4 regions of the Paenibacillus sp. FSL H8-0261 genome follow, and region 1 is predicted to be linked to each of the others. Evidence: riboswitches for the same ligand, from Rfam matches in the RefSeq annotation. Region 1 holds a riboswitch; each other region holds the start of a gene.
What was found. A riboswitch is a leader RNA that binds a small molecule or an ion and turns the genes downstream of it on or off. The one in region 1 is predicted to bind cyclic di-GMP.

Region 1 (4,219 bases):
TTCCGATAGGTTTACCTTCAGCAAGTGCGAGCAGATCCTCATAGTAGGACTGCTTATAATCGTTATTGTAGATATCCGCAGCCAGAACATCGAGTTTATCCGCACCCGGATAATATGCAGCATAAGGATCTGCCCATTCATTCGGCGCATTTGGATTCCACACCCACAGTAGATTATTCAGTTGATGTGTGTTTACAAAACGATCATAGACAATATTCCAAAGCGCTGAAAAATTGTCCTTTTTCCCCCACCAAAACCAACCGCCGTTCATTTCATGGTAAGGTCGCCATAAGACTGGAACTCCGGCATCACGCAGCTGTCCCAAATAGCCAGCGATCTCGTCTAGATCAGAGATTAGACTCTTATACTGAGCCGTCCCAGGCGTAACATAAGCATTAAACTTCTCTTGACTGAGACTTCTGTTTACATTGGACCATTCCGGAGAAGTCCCCGGCAAACTCTGATGGAATGTCATGGCTACAATGCCACCCTCTTGATGCCACTCCATTGCACTGTCTATAACAGCTTGTCGCTGTTCTGCGATCGTCCCTTCGGGTTGATTATTAATTGCCCCCAATTCATAACCATGTAGAACGGCATTTTGTCCCGATGTATTCTTCAGCTTATGAACCAGTTCATCTGGACTTTCTAGATAATCATGCTGGCCAGACAGGATTCCTTTGCCACGTAGATTCACCAAATTACTCAGCAGTTGCTTGGCTTCTTCAGAAGCTGATGGATTGCTTGGTATAGCCGGAGGAAGAGAGGAAGAAACACTCATAGCCTTCGGAAGACCCTTAACCTCTCCCCAAGGCAGCAAGGAAAAAATAATAAACACCGGTAATATAGTAAACAACAATCTGTTTTGCTTATAATATTTACGCAAATAAATCCTCCTTTCGGTAGCTGTACTGCCTCCACAGGTGCTAAATAAACATACCTGTTATCGGACAATCGTCTTCTGACCTAATGAGGACTATAGCTTAGTAGCTCTGCTATAACGCAGAGCTACTAAGGATCGACCTTTAATTTTCATCAATCAGGAGACATCCGGAAGATAAAGTGCACTTGCTGGAACTGTCTCTTTAGCTTGACTAGCACTTTCCCACATCAAGCGGACTCTCGCATCGCCTTCATTTTCGTAATACTCCACCTTGATATCGTATAGCTGGCCAGCCTTCAGCGTTATATTACCCTTACGCTCAGTACCACTTTGCTTAGTCCAACTATCAATCACGGATTGCCCATTCACCCACACACGGATGCCATCATCTGAGGTAGTGTAAAATGTATATTGCTCATCATATAATGGCTTAATTTTACCGCTCCAACGTATGGAGAAACGATCAATACCGAGGGCGGCATCCGGCGATCCTTGCCGCCAATTGAAATCGATAATTGCATCAGTTCTAGTAAGAGCTGCTGTTCCCGATAGCTGCATGTTGTTGTAATACTCTCCTGCAAGCCCCTTCGCGAGAGGAATTGCTGCCTCCCCCTCTTCTTCGGAAGGTGCCGGCGCTGGTGCGGCGCTAGGTGTCGGTACCACACTAGTATTTAATTTATCTCTAGTTAGGGTATAGTTGCTATTCATAAATGTTTTGATTGTATCTGCACTGTTATTCTCGTAAAGCATTTTTCCCCAGCTCATCATATACGTCCATTTACTTTGTGATTGCTGAAGCTTCTCCAGATTAGGCATTTCACCATTCTCCCCGATCGCAATCGGTTTGCCTGCGGCTAGACTCAACAAGCTGTCATAGTATTTTTGCTGGAAATCATTTTCGTATATATCTGCTGCCAGAATATCTACTTTATCAGCACCTGGATAAGTTAGCGCATAAGGATCTGACCAAACATTGGGAGCATTCGGACTCCATACCCATAACAAGTTATTTAATTTATGAACGTTAACAAAACGGTCATACATAATATTCCAAAGTTTAGAAAAGTTATTTTTCTTCCCCCACCAGAACCAGTTCCCGTTCATTTCATGATAGGGTCTCCAAAGCACCGGAACATTGGCATCGCGCAAGCTTTTTAAAGAGACTGCCACCTTATCAAGTTCAGCGATCAGATTGTTATATTGCTTGGTACCCGGTGTAACGTAACTATCGAACTCATTCTGACTAAGTGATTTTTTCACATTATCCCAGTCATAAGAGGTGCCCGGCAGGTTAGCATGAAAAGTCATAGCTACGATCCCGCCCGCTTTATTCCAGTTGATGGCGCTGTTCACCACATTTTGACGCTGCCAGGCCATCGTTCCTTCTGACTGACCGCTGATCGCGCCCAGTTCATAACCGTGAAGAGCGGCATATTGTCCGCTGGTTCCCTTCAGCATATTGTTAATTTCATCTGGACTTTCTAAATAGTCATGTTGACCAGCAATAATACCTTTTCCTGAGATCGAGTAAAAATAGTTAAGCAGCTTTACGGCTTCAGGTGAGGCTCCTGGGGTAACTGGCGTTCCAGAATTTGAAGCAGCTATGACAACAGACGGCGAAATTCCAACAGTAAGCGGAAGTGCAGTCAGAAACAAGACGAGTGACAGAAATGCGCCAAATAATCGATACGTACGGTAAGCTTTCAAAATAATCTCCCTTTCGGTAGCCAGGCTGCCACTCTTTCGAAGGCCCTATAGCTTTGCGTCCCTACCTTTCGATAGGTTTGCCTTTTCAATTTAAGAGAAATAATCTCTCTTACCGTAAGTATCGACGACAATTAATGATATATTTAGTGTTTTTATGACTTTTTTTGATAATTGAGTCAATTTACCTGTTTCAAGAAATTTTGGATTGGTTAAATAGATAGGTTAGACCTATGAAATGAATTGTTGTAGTTCTATATCATTCCAGTCTAAAGTAATACGAATGTTATCTTCTTCTACTAATTCAGAACCCGTCTGTACCTCTATAAACTCGACATCCGTCAAAGCAAGGATCGCGTGCTTCGTTCCTTCCGGTATACGTACCACGTCCCCAGCCTTCACATTATGTTTTTTCTCATTCAGCACAATACTTGCTTCGCCGCTGACGATTGTCCAAATTTCACTACGCTTGCGATGTAATTGATAGCTGATATTATTCCCCTCGGATATAAAAATCCGTTTGGTCAGCACTTCATTGCCTTCATCATATTTCACATAATCAATAACTTTGTAATGGCCCCAGCGGCGTTCCTCGTACATCGGTCTTTGTTCAAAGGTCTTCAGCACTTCTTTAATCCGTGGGCTCTCAGCTTTATGGGTAACTAGAATCCCATCCGGGCTAGCCGCAATGATCAGATCCTTCGCACCAATTACCGTAATCGGAATATCCAGCTCATTAATCAAGCAAGTCCCCTCAGAATCCGCCGTTACAAAACCTTTTCCTACATGCTTGCTGCTCATTTCCTCTGTCAGCGTATTCCACGTTCCAAGGTCCTTCCAGAATCCATCATACGGCTGCACCACAATATGTTCTTCTTTCTCCACCACTTCATAATCAAAGCTGATGGAAGACAATAGCTTATACTGCTTCTGCAATTCTTCATATCCTAAAGGCAACCCTTTACGCTGCAAAATATCTAACAAGTACCCTAAGCGGAAGGCAAACACTCCGCAATTCCACAATGCATTTTGCTCGATGAGCTGTTCTGCTTGTATGCGGTCTGGTTTCTCTTGAAAGTGACTCACCTTCATAAAACCATTCCCCCCCGCCTCTTCTGTGGTAGGAATAATATATCCGTATTTCTCTGAGGCATGTTCAGGAACAACACCCATTAGTGCCAGATTTGCTCCACTTTCCAGCATGGTCCCCTCAAGCATAGCTATGGTATCGAAAAAGGATGCTTCTACATAAGGGTCAACAGGCAATATTGCTACCGTCTCCGCTGGAGAAACACCTGCCACTGAATAAAGATAGGTAGCTGTTAAGGCGATAGCCGGAAAAGTATCCCGACGCTCCGGTTCAACAATAATCGGCACATGACTTCCCAGTTGGCTTTGTATCATTTCTACTTGGCCGCGGCCGGTAGCCAGATAAGATGATTCTGCCATCCCCGCTTCCTCCAGCTGTCTCCAGACACGTTGTACCATGGATTCTGGTTCACCTTGAGGGCTTTCAAGTACCTTTAGAAATTGCTTTGAACGTGAGTCGTTGGACAACGGCCATAACCGTTTACCTGAACCGCCTGATAGAAGTACCATTTTCATAGAATGAACCCTCCTTAATATATGGAA
Region 2 (4,219 bases), 100 kb from region 1:
CATGACTAGCGATCATCTTATTCGTTAAGGTTACTATTTCATGATTATTAGATTCGAATTTCCCAAGTGCATAAACTGACGTAAGATCGTTCTTATACATACTTCTAGAGTTCGCATACATATTGCTGAAATACACACTACCAACGATCGCAATGATCAGAGCACCCAACAATAATATTGAATTTGTAACAGTAATTTTGCCTACGATAGTCCAATTTCTCATTTTCCTCATGCTTTGCACTCCCTATGTACTTTTAATTAAGCTTTCATATTCTGCTACTGGCATTGGTTTCGCGAAATAATAACCTTGAGCGATTTCACAATCTATTTGTTTCAAAAAATCAATTTGCGCCTCTGTCTCAACTCCCTCTGCCACAACTTTCATATTTAAATCCCTAGCTAGCTTGACCATACTGGCAATTACTATCTTCCCTGTCTCATCATTTGACTTACTCATCAGAAAAGCCCTGTCTAACTTAATGACATCAGCAGGGAAATATTGCAATACATTTAAGGAACTATAACCTGTCCCAAAATCATCGATAGCTATGGAAAATCCTTTACGTTTCAACTCCAACAAAATATCTCTAACAAACTCTAAATTTTGGAATACAATAGACTCGGTTAGCTCTAACTCTATCAATCTAGCAGGTACCTGGTATCTGTTAATAATATTCGTCAAATGGAGCAGGAAATCATTATGGTATAGGGTTATAAGCGATATATTCACTGAAATCGGAAGTGGCTGGATTCCTTCCTGGATCCATTTACTCAACATGATACATACTGATTTAAACACCATTAAATCTAATTTCACGATAAAGCGATTCCTCTCAAATATAGGGATAAATACTGCAGGAGATATAAGTCCCTTCTGAGGATCATTCCATCGAATCAATGCCTCAGCGCCATGAAAACTGTTCACTCGCAGATCCATTTTCGGTTGTAAATATACTTTAAATTCACCATTTGTCATGGCAGCATCCATCTTTCTTACGATGTCTTGCTCTTCGTGTATCTGCAATAGCAATTGTTCGTCAAAGAAAGTGCATGAGCTCTTGTATCCACCTTTAATGGACTTACAAGCGATTCCTGCTCGGTCAATACATGTGAGGATATCGCTCTGACGATCATCTATACAGTAAATTCCACAATTAATCACTAGCCTAAAACCTTCTTCATTTCCAAACGTATAGTCGCTCATTTGTTCAGTAAGTACTTGTATACGGATGAATAATTCCGCCTTATTGTCATACGAAGTGAAAAGAATAAAACGATCACCCCCTAAGCGTCCAATGACATCCTCGTCTAATGTGTTTGCTGTTAAGCTATTAGCCACTTGAATCAAAATGCTATTTCCTTCATGAAAACCGACAATTTCATTTATGTATTTAAATTGTTCAATATCAAATTGCAACACAGCAAACTTTGTATTCGGTTTCTCTTTAAGTAAATACTGAGCATCTATAACAAATTTATTCGTTCTAGAAAGATGTGTTAACTCATCCTCAAAGGCAATTCTCTCCATCTGTTTCCTAATTTTGCTCTTATTTAATAGAATGTTAACAAATATGATCAATAATAAGACAAACATGATTACACATAATAGAAAAGTCGCCTGACTCATTTGAGACGCTTTGGCCATGATCACATCTTTCGGTATCACGGAGAGAATATACCAGTCCTCAACCCCCTGGATGCCAGAATAACCAACCATTTTGCTATCTCCGTTAATCCAAAATATTCCTACTCCAGATTTTTTCGCGGTTATGTTCTCTTTAAAGTTTTGCAGTTGTTTCTTATTTCTAGAATCAATACTTATACTTTCGAATATGTTATCAATGGACTTATCCTCTTCGAGATTCTTCGATTTGATAATGACTTGTCCCTTTTGATCAATGATTTGAGAATAACCATGACCTTTAAAGAAGGAAACTGCAAGAGCATCATAAAGATCCTGTGTATATTTGCTGGCAGATAAAGCACCCTTCACTTCACCTTTAAACTTAAGTGGACTATTGATCGTGATAATTTCTTTATTGGAGATCTTATCTAAGAATGGATCAGAAATACTGCTAATACCCTGCAGAGCCTTTTGGAACCCTACTTCATCTGATACATCAAACATTGTCCCATCTGATGCGTAAGCTTTACCATCTGGGCTGTTGATGCTAATTCGAATAAAATTATATTTTTTATCAAAGTGATGCAGATATTTTTTGGTCTTATCCCAATCCATATAATTTATTTCCGAAATAGAATCAGCAATTCCATCTAATGAATCTAATCCACCCTGTATCATATTTCCAATCGATCTACTCGCATGTATCGTAGCTTCTGATGTAGCAGCAACCGCTTCTTGCTCATAAGAGTTAGCAGTCCATTTTATGAAATAGTAAGAGCACCCCCAAAATATCAACGTTGCCATTATGACGAGGCCTATCATTCTCCATACTCTCAGTGGTTGTGTTTGATCCATGTACTATCATCCTTTTTCCGATTTATTACGTTTTTATTAGAAAACGAATTAAAAAAAGCCGCTATCAGAATGATAACGGCTGCATATGCATCAAAAAATAAGATCAAGAAACTCCAACTGCATGCAACCGGCTGTCATATCTATATGTAGATTTAGACCCTATGGCTTTGTGTCCCTACTTTTCAATAGGTTTACCAATATTCTGTTTTCACTATTATTAGTCATAAATACTCTATTAATAATAGGTTGCTTCCAAAAGACCTATTTCCATAGTGAATTTTAATTTTTCCATGGGAAAATTTTCACAAATATCATTGTTAACTTTAATATAATATTTATTAATGTAAAGCAACAATTCTGCGAACAATTATAAAATTAGATACAAAAGCCCAATGTAACATTTATATATGTCACATTGGGACTTACTTCTCAACACGAATTATGTTTGTCTTACAAACGCATAACGAAGAACAGCTTCTTCTAAAATATCAATCCCCATAATGATATCATCCAAGTCTGTATATTCATTAGGATGATGACTAAGTCCATCTACAGAAGGAACAAAGATAAGCCCTACTGGACAGAGTTTGTTCATGTTCATGGCATCATGCCCTGCACCACTGATCATCCGTTGACTCGATATCCCCTTCTCTTCACAAATGGATTCTAGAACATGAGTGATCTCATCCGATAATAGGACAGGTTCCTCGGAGATGATTTCCGTACTCGCAATTTCAAGTTGTCTGCTCTCTTGTACTGAGGCTATCGTCTGATACAAATGGTCTAACACACGTTGCCTGGATGCCACGGAAGTAGATCTGATATCAATTTTAATTTCAACCTCTCCCGGAACCACGTTCATGGCTCCATTTAAGATTTCTATCACCCCGAGCGTCGCAACCGTTCCAAATTCTTGTTCGAGTTTGGCTGCTTTTTCAAGCTCTAACGCTATTTCAGAAGCACCCAGAAAAGCATCTCTTCTCATATTCATAGGTGTCGTTCCAGAGTGAGATGCTTTCCCTGATATTTGAATATGAAGCCTCACGGGTGCAGCAATTCCAGTCACAATTCCAATTCTTTTATTATTGTTTATTAAGACAGGACCTTGCTCAATATGTAATTCAAAAAACGCTTTTAATTCTTCATTCTCTCTACTCGCCTGATCAATACTGTTATAATCCAGTGCACATAGCGAAAATGCCTTTTCCATGGTAATACCGTCTTTGTCCTTCAAAGATCTATATTTCTCCTTCTGAAATAACCCTGACATTATTTTGCTGCCTACTGTTGAAATACCAAAACGCGAGGATTCTTCACAGGCAAATGAGATAATTTCGATCGGATGATCCGTTTCAATCCCTTTTTCGTTTAGACGTTTGATCACTTCCAAAGCAGCCGTTACACCTACTACCCCATCGTACTTCCCACCTTGATATACCGTATCCAAGTGAGAGCCCATTACAACGGGTGGGAGCCCTTCTATCTTCCCATTCCTTCTAGCAATCACATTCCCGCAATGATCCATCCGGATATCTAAATTTTCAGCCTTACACATCCGCATAAAAGCACTCGTACATGTCTGCTCTTCATTTGTATAGGCAATTCTAGTGATGCCCTTCTCACCCGAGTTATATTGATTAATATTATCAAATAAAGCCTGATATCTTCTCTTTCTATCCATGACAGTATCTCCAATCCTGGGTATTCATGATTATGGTTTCATCAAAATTCGTGAATGAT
Region 3 (4,219 bases), 410 kb from region 1:
CCGGACGTTCTTCCCTGGCAACAGAGCTTTACGATCCGAAAACCTTCATCACTCACGCGGCGTTGCTCCGTCAGACTTTCGTCCATTGCGGAAGATTCCCTACTGCTGCCTCCCGTAGGAGTCTGGGCCGTGTCTCAGTCCCAGTGTGGCCGTTCACCCTCTCAGGTCGGCTACGCATCGTCGCCTTGGTGGGCCGTTACCCCACCAACTAGCTAATGCGCCGCAGGCCCATCCCTCAGTGACAGATTGCTCCGTCTTTCATTCTTCCTTCAGGAGAAAAAAGAAATTATCCGGTATTAGCTACCGTTTCCGGTAGTTATCCCAGTCTAAGGGGCAGGTTGCCTACGTGTTACTCACCCGTCCGCCGCTAAGTTACTTTGAAAGCAAGCTTTCAAAGTAACTCCGCTCGACTTGCATGTATTAGGCACGCCGCCAGCGTTCGTCCTGAGCCAGGATCAAACTCTCCAATTAGTATTGAAAAGAGCGATATGCTCATTTTGAAACATCTGACGAGAAAATTAATTCTCTAATTTTGGATTTCACTTTCGTGATTTCCTACTCACTCGTTGTTCAGTTTTCAAAGATCAAGTTCTCGTTGGCGCCGTTTAATGTCTCAGCAGCAACTCTTATAATATATCATGTTGTTCTCAGTAATGCAAGCTTTATTTTTCGAAAGCCGTTTATATAACTCTCTCAAACATTGCCTGTACGCTGTCTAACAACGCTTAACTATAATAACCTATCTATTCATAGAAAAGCAACCCCTAATAGAAAAATAAACAACTAGCTTAATAATTAAGCTGGTTGTTTATTTAATAGAGTTATGAATTTATCGATGCAAATTAATAGTATTTTGCTGCAGTATACTTACTTGAAGCCTTAATAAAATCCGTATTCTTCTTACTCTTCGCTGACGATGCATCTACCGTTGTATCAATAGTAACCCATTTCCCATCCATCAACACTTCATTCCATGCATGGTATTGCGTAACGTAGCTAGTATTCCCCATCACCAATTTAGCAGGCACATCTACACTACGCAGCATTGCGGCAAAAAGAGAAGCATAGTCATAGCAGATTCCTTTTTTAGTATTCAAAGTGTTGTTAATGTTCGGAATGTAATCTGTTGTTACGTTATTAGCAAGAGAATAATCGTATTGTACATTAGCAACTACATAGTTATAGATTGCCTTAACTTTCTCTTCATCTGTAGTTTTGCCTTTTATAAGCTCTTTTGCCTTAAGGATCGCTTTATCAGAAGAACTCCATTTCACATTCTGTACGGAGCCCAAATATACGGAATTCGAGTCACTCATGGTTACGTCTACTACTTCGGAATATAACGCTTTGTATTTATTGCCGGTTGTGTTCTCAAGAACAGAAACCTTATAAGTACCATTACCTTGTTGTAAAGGGAAGTCCTCAGCTTGTCCAGAAGCATATAAGTTATATGTATAGCTGCTGTTGTCTTTAGTGATCATGAGTTTGATTCTTTTATCTTTCGGAATATCATAGTTAATTCCAATAACACCTTGAGCCACTTTCGATGTAATCAACCAGCTTGCATCTACACTTGCGGCTTGAGCTGTGCTTACCGGAACCGCAGTAATCAGTACGAACAGCGCCACCATCATAAAATAAACCTTTTTCACGGATAAAACCCCTTTCGGTAGCTGGCTGCCATCCTTTCGGGAAGGCCCTTTAGCTTTGCGTCCCTACCTTTCGATAGGTTTGCCGTTATCGTATAAGCTCTATCTGTTCTAATTTCACTAGACAAATTAACAGAATCAGTCCAAGTAGAAATATGAATCTAAGATTCTTATATATTTTATAAAAACAAAAAAAGCCTCTTCATTCGGTAACTGGCTGCCATCCTTACGGGAAGGCCCTTTAGCTTTGCGTCCCTACCTTTCGATAGGTTTGCCGTTTATCGTGTTTAGCTTTTATAGTCTTATACTACCATATTTATCCTCGTAAACAAGAACAAAATTGCTAGATTTACTATTATTTTATAGTTATTTCTCTGTATTTGAATTCTCTTGTTATTTCTCGTCAACGATTAGGAAAGCTTGGCATGAACAATCAAACGATGTGTAGGATCTACTAGTGGGTCACACGTAATTAGAGTAAGAATTTTATCTTTGTTATTCCCGTCTAGAACAGACACATCACTAGGAAGTACAACAGAAATATCATAAACCTCGTAATTATAAGTCTGATCGCTAGTCTTTACCGTAATCGTATCCCCAATCACAACCTCATTCAGCCTGTTAAACAATCTGCCCGTAGTTCTAGCTCTATGTGCAGCTATTGCGGCGTTCCCTATTTCTCCTATTGGAGTTGTTTCTTTCATATGGGCCGCGGCATGCTTCATATTCGCTTTAGTAGCCCCTTCTAATACAGGCAGCTTCAGATCGATCTTATCGATCTCAATTAATGCGATAACTTTGCCACCCACTTCAATTTCTGGTTCCGGCTTTTCTGTTTCTTGCGGCTGTGCTTGTGCATCTAGAGCTGATTCCTCCGCTAGTAGCTGAGTGACCTCGGCATATCTGCTCTTCAGATCAGGTGGTGGAGTACTTTCACTGGTGCTCAGTTCAGCCGATTCTAATAGCTTATCCTGCTGCCAGTCGTTATACCATTCGTTAGCTTTTGGATAGAGCATGATAAGGATCCCCGCCAGTATGAGCACATACGAGAATTTACGCATGATTTTCACCTCCGTAGATTGTTCTACTGAACTTTAGAATACCCATTTACGACTTCCGAAGAAGTTAATGATCACCGTCACAAACGTTACTAATACCTTAGAGATCAACACTTGAATGCCTAGTTTGTCAGTCAACAGATGCATTAGCAACAGCGATATTCCGAGTACCACCAGATTCAGTACGATAAACTTCAGCAACTGCGTCTTATCAAAACCCTCTTTATTGCCACGATCACGATCCTTGAAGGTTACTTTTTTATTCAAAATAAAGCTGTTCGCTGTCCCTGCACTATAAGAAATCACCTGTGCCAACGCATATACCATCCCAAGTGAGTTCAGTAATGTGAAGATTACGAAATCAATGAGGGTGTTTACCAGACCTACAGCATTAAATTTGAGAAACTGTATGAAAGCAGTCCGAAAGTTCTTATCTGACATCTTTGTAATCCTTCCGGCGATCCACTTCTTCTTCGTTACGATATCCTATAGTCTCACTGACAATATACAACGGTCTATCCTTAGACTCGTCATAAATCCGTCCAATATACTCACCGATTACACCTAGCAGCATCAGAACGATACCGTTAAAGAGCAAATTGACCCCTACAATGGAAGCCCAACCTGGAACCGTCCATGAGGTGAAAAAGATTCTTTGAAACAATACGAAGAATAAATAGAGAAAGCTGGAGAAGGAAAGAAAGAATCCGACATACGTAGCAATCTTAAGTGGTTTATGCGAAAAGGAAGTGATCCCATCCAGCGCAAAACGAATCATTTTCTTAAGAGGATACTTAGTTTCTCCTGCAAATCGTTCTTCCCGCTCATATTCCACCATCGTCTGCTTGAAGCCGACCCAGCTCACTAAACCTCTGACATATCGATTTTTTTCCTTGAGACCTCGCAAGACATCACATACCTTACGATCAATAAGACGGAAATCACCTGTGTCCGTGGGAATGTCTACACTTGTCATGCTGCTGAGCAATCGATAAAAGATCTTGGCCGTTACCTTTTTGAACATCGTTTCTCCACGGCGCTTCAGCCGCTTCGCATACACAACGTCATAGCCCTCTTTCCACTTCTCGATCATTTGCAAAATGACCTCCGGTGGATCTTGAAGGTCAGCGTCAATAACAACAACCGCTTGACCTTCGGCATAGTCCATGCCAGCTGTAATTGCTACCTGATGTCCGAAATTACGCGAGAAGTCAATTAGCTTGACGCATTCATCCCGATCACTGATCTCCCGAATCATCTGGGCCGAACGATCACGACTTCCGTCATTAACGAAGACTAGCTCATAAGTATCGCCGCATTCGTCCATTACTTTTTTCAAACGTTCATAAGTAACGCTAATTACTTGCTCCTCATTGAACATGGGTACAATTACACTATATCTGGCTTTCACCTTTATTCCTCCTAAAAGCTTTATGGAGCGTTACATCTTTCTGTACTTCATAATAACGCTGTAAGCATAAACTTATTGTTATAGATATTGTTAAAAAATCT
Region 4 (4,219 bases), 1.3 Mb from region 1:
CTGGCGTTTCGGTAAGCCCTTTTCCGTCAAAATTATATCTCATCAATGGATCTCCTTTTTAATTCGTATTGGCATCGAGCCTATGTGACAACGTTACGATAGAATATAACAGGATGATGATTTATTATCAGTATGTTGGCATACAAAACTATGGAATGTGTTAGAAAGGAATAATGAGATGGAAGCTTCTTTTTGGACTGGCACTCGCTTTTTTCAGGGTTTACCCTCGGAGAAGACCGAGGCGGTCTCAGGATTATTCACTTATAAGGCATATTCTAAGGGGACCCTGGTGTTTGCAGAATCAGATCCGGGGGATCATGCCTACATTATCTATTCGGGGATTATAAGGGTGTACGCTACCACGAAAGGGAAAGAGCATACCGTAGATCTTTTTGGAAAAGGCGATTTCTTTGGCGATCTGGAAGTGATCCATCCCTCCAATATAAGAGTGCTGTCTGCGGTGGCTATGAATGATACAGTATTATTTGAGATTAAACGTGAGCCTTTTGAGCAGATGCTTGCCGATTACCCGTTGATTAAGGAGCAATTGATGCTGCTGCAAATGGACCGTTTATTTTTATCGAATCGGTTATTACATGAAATGAAATTTCATGATGCGAGAGCGCGTGCGATATTTACACTAAGAAGACTATACCAAAGATTCGGAGTAGAGGAGCAAGGCAAACAGAGGATTGATCTTCGATTGACCCATCAGCAGTTCGCGGATATGATCGGAACGTTAAGGGAGACGGCTACCCTTGTGCTTAAAGATCTGCAAGAGCAAAAGATTATTGATATTCAACATCAGCAGATCACCGTGTTAGACCCGACGTATTTACTAGAGTATACGGATTTCGATTGAGAAGAGCAGTTCCGGGATCTTTTTCAGAGAATTGATTATTAAAGGGGTTATGAATGTGGCATGTAATCATTGTGTAGTAAGAGAGTTGAATTTTGAAATCAAGGCTCATGGTGAGCTTAATCTAAGGATTTTACCTGAGGTTATTCATCACTTGAGTAGAAGTAATACGATACATAAGGTAGAAGAAAATGTGATTACGATCAAGGAGGCTGGGGTGCGGGATTTTCTAGATTTCTGTAATGACCATATGGAGTCGGAGCAGTTTGAATTCCGTATAGATGACCAAACATGGAGACCTCTATCCGAATTACCCACTGTACTTGATATGGAGTGGATTGATGAGGTTATAACTAAGGGCTTAGTTACTTGTCACTTCCAACCGATTGTGAACGTACGGGAAGAGATTTTTGCATACGAGCTCCTATCCAGATTTAAAAAAGAAGATGGGTCCCTTATCTATCCTAATGAGATTTTTGCGGCGGCACGGAATCGTGGGCGTTTATATGCTTTAGACCGGTTATGTAGAATGACTGCTGTAAAATATGCTGCACCCTTAAATAAAAAAACGTTTATTAATTTTATCCCAACGTCGATCTACGCGCCAGAGTTCTGCTTAAGATCAACCGTTGAACTGGCCAATCAATTAGGCGTCGATCCCTCTCTTTTTGTCTTTGAAGTTGTTGAGACGGAGAAAGTGGATGATCTCGCTCATTTGAAAGCTATTTTGACATATTACAAGGATCGGGGATTTGAATACGCTTTAGATGATGTTGGCGAGGGCTTCAGCACGATCGAGATGTTGTTGGAGCTTAAACCCCATTACATGAAGCTGGATATGAAATATGTTCAGGGTGTGTCCAGCGATCTGAACAAACAGAAAATAGCTAAACAATTTTTAGAAAAAGCTTTAGAAATCCAATCCATTCCTTTAGCAGAAGGTGTGGAGTTTAGAGAGGACTTTGAATGGCTTAAGCAGAGTGGCTATCAGTTGTTTCAGGGATATTTATTTGGAAAGCCTGATCCTATTCCCAAACAGTGATCCTAATGAGTATAACTCCGTCTAGAGGATGAGATGAATTTCAGGTCAGAGTCTGAGTACAGCCAACCCCCGGGGTTGTATAATTAAGGTAATTGAGAAGGGGGACGGGATGGATATGAAATGGCATAAGTACATCACACACTGGGCGGATTCTAGAGGGTTAGGTGGACGAGAAATTGATTATCAATGGCCGTCTCCATCATTTCCGGTGGTAAGTATTCGCAGCAATTTGGGTCGATACTCAGGTCAGGGGTATGGTCACGGAAGCAAGCCACAAGTGAAGACAGCTGTTGGATTAATTGCTATTGGAGATGTAGCTGTAGGCTTGATTTCCATAGGTGCGATAAGCGTAGGGGTTCTATCCGTGGGTGCAATATCACTAGGAATGTGGTTAGCCCTTGGAGCGATAGCAATTAGCTGGCTTGGCTTCGCAGCTGGGGCGATTGCCATTGCAGGAGTGGCTGTAGGAGCGATCGCGATAGCCGAAAAAGCGTTGGGAGCTGTCGCCATAGGTGATACGGCATTTGGGGCGGTAGCCATAGGACGGATTGCTGGGGGAGCAGTAGCTATTGGCCAATGGGCATATGGTCTAATCGCAGTTGGCGAGCATGGCTTCGGGTTAATTCCCATCACGGGCGATGTGTGGAATTGGTTCCGGCGTTTGTTTGGTGCGGGGAGTTAAGTAGACCTCCAGTCCTAAAGTTTCCTCTCTCTTTCGGGATACTCGATAAAGAATATCTATCACGATATAAAAAGTAATTGCAATTACCTATTCGGATTTCATACCAATTAATCATGCGATCAGATGTAGCGTTATGTTACTCTTTGTAATGTATTCGAAACTTCATAGGCAAACCTATGGAAATGTAGGGACGCAAAGCTATAGGGACTAAGGTTATCATAACTATTGTCAGCCAGCTGCCAAAGAGTGTATTACGCTTTTTGTTAAAGTTTAATAAAAATTAAGTCTTAGTTTTTATGCGACTTTATACGCAATCAAGCTACTCTTTTGGGGTAGTTTTTTTTGTGCCTATTTTTAGGCACGGAAGAGATTCATATTACATCTGGGGGGTAGAAAAGATGAAAAAAATGATTGCGATCGCTACATCAGCAGCCATGTTAGCTAGTTTTTCGAGTGAGGCAGGTTATGCTTTAGCAAGTGATGTAAGCAAGGTAAGTGTAGTAAACACTGTAGTACAAAGCAAGGCTGACCTATTAAGCAATGCGTCAGTTATTCCGTTTGATCTGTACGGCAAGGCTATCCTAGGCGCTTATAATGATGTTTTTAGAATGAATCCTGCGAATATTAAATCCATTACCAATAACGGTGGTAACTACTCAGGTTCACCTATAGCTAAGGCTATGGATGGCGATATGAGTACGCATTGGGAAACGGGTAAACCGAATAGTTCAACGTTTACGAATGAGGTTGTCTTTGTTTTCAATGAGTCCACTGAATTAAATAGAATCGTATATGCTGCAAGACAATCCAGTGCAAAGGGGAAGGGGTTTGCTCAGGAATTTGATATTTATGGTTCAACTACGGATGCAGGCGATTATACGCTAGTATCCTCTGGAGAATATAAAGGCGGAGCAGGTGACGTAGTAGAGATTGAGTTTGCACCCACAGCCTTCAAGAGACTTAAATTTGTCTTCAAAAAAGCTAACCAAGATTGGGCGAGTGCAGCTGAGTTTTCTTTTTACAAAGAAGATACCGTATCCGCTAAAATGAAAAATTTATTTACAGATGATACCTTGAGTCAAGTTAGCGCAGCATTTAATACGGTGGAGAAATTAACGACTTTAGAACAAGAAGTGCAGACACATCCACTGTACGCGCAGTTTCAAGCAGATATAGAGAATGCAAAAGTACTTCTGGAGAATCATCAAATAGAGGCAACAGCGGCTAAGGTTTCGAAGCTAAAAGGCTATGGTACAGCATATGAAAATGCCTATAGCGAAGCTTATAGAATGCCTAACTCTAATGTATCAAAAGTAACGGTGAACGGTGGGAGCTATCCAGGTACGAAACCGGAATACATGCTCGATGACCAGCCGAATACACACTGGGAAACGAACAAAAACAATGATGACAGCTTCACGAATGAAGTTGTGTTTGAGTTAGCGCAAGCGAAAATACTAGATAGAGTGGCTTTCCTGGCTAGAGATAACCGCAAAGGCTTCCCAGAGGCTTTTGAAATTTATGCATCAGAAACAAGTAAGGGAGAAACCTTCCAGCTCGTATCTAGCGGAACCGCGACTAGTACGAATGATTTTCTGGAGTTTAAATTCGAACCTACGAAGTTTAAAAGATTGAA

Region 2: it holds a riboswitch for cyclic di-GMP, as region 1 does, so the genes downstream of both, MHI27_RS05350 (EAL domain-containing protein) here and MHI27_RS04915 (glycosyl hydrolase) in region 1, are expected to answer to the same signal.
Region 3: it holds a riboswitch for cyclic di-GMP, as region 1 does, so the genes downstream of both, MHI27_RS03190 (transglutaminase family protein) here and MHI27_RS04915 (glycosyl hydrolase) in region 1, are expected to answer to the same signal.
Region 4: it holds a riboswitch for cyclic di-GMP, as region 1 does, so the genes downstream of both, MHI27_RS29955 (NPCBM/NEW2 domain-containing protein) here and MHI27_RS04915 (glycosyl hydrolase) in region 1, are expected to answer to the same signal.

Annotation. Positions count from the first base shown of each region.
Region 1 is NZ_CP150297.1:1,130,543-1,134,761, reverse strand. Features, by position in the region: gene MHI27_RS04920 (glycosyl hydrolase) at 1-886, opposite strand, end outside; gene MHI27_RS04915 (glycosyl hydrolase) at 1,040-2,590, opposite strand; cyclic di-GMP riboswitch class I at 2,603-2,682, opposite strand; gene MHI27_RS04910 (sugar phosphate nucleotidyltransferase) at 2,819-4,192, opposite strand.
Region 2 is NZ_CP150297.1:1,235,444-1,239,662, reverse strand. Features, by position in the region: gene MHI27_RS05355 (methyl-accepting chemotaxis protein) at 1-232, opposite strand, end outside; gene MHI27_RS05350 (EAL domain-containing protein) at 245-2,479, opposite strand; cyclic di-GMP riboswitch class I at 2,599-2,685, opposite strand; gene MHI27_RS05345 (Zn-dependent hydrolase) at 2,919-4,160, opposite strand.
Region 3 is NZ_CP150297.1:715,810-720,028, reverse strand. Features, by position in the region: rRNA gene MHI27_RS03195 (16S ribosomal RNA) at 1-471, opposite strand, end outside; gene MHI27_RS03190 (transglutaminase family protein) at 843-1,652, opposite strand; cyclic di-GMP riboswitch class I at 1,666-1,746, opposite strand; cyclic di-GMP riboswitch class I at 1,855-1,935, opposite strand; gene MHI27_RS03185 (class D sortase) at 2,060-2,710, opposite strand; gene MHI27_RS03180 (GtrA family protein) at 2,744-3,148, opposite strand; gene MHI27_RS03175 (glycosyltransferase family 2 protein) at 3,138-4,118, opposite strand; gene MHI27_RS03170 (phospholipid carrier-dependent glycosyltransferase) at 4,219-4,219, opposite strand, start outside.
Region 4 is NZ_CP150297.1:6,727,822-6,732,040, reverse strand. Features, by position in the region: gene MHI27_RS29975 (leucine-rich repeat domain-containing protein) at 1-43, opposite strand, end outside; gene MHI27_RS29970 (Crp/Fnr family transcriptional regulator) at 179-862, shown strand; gene MHI27_RS29965 (EAL domain-containing protein) at 912-1,901, shown strand; gene MHI27_RS29960 (hypothetical protein) at 2,011-2,583, shown strand; cyclic di-GMP riboswitch class I at 2,741-2,827, shown strand; gene MHI27_RS29955 (NPCBM/NEW2 domain-containing protein) at 2,982-4,219, shown strand, end outside.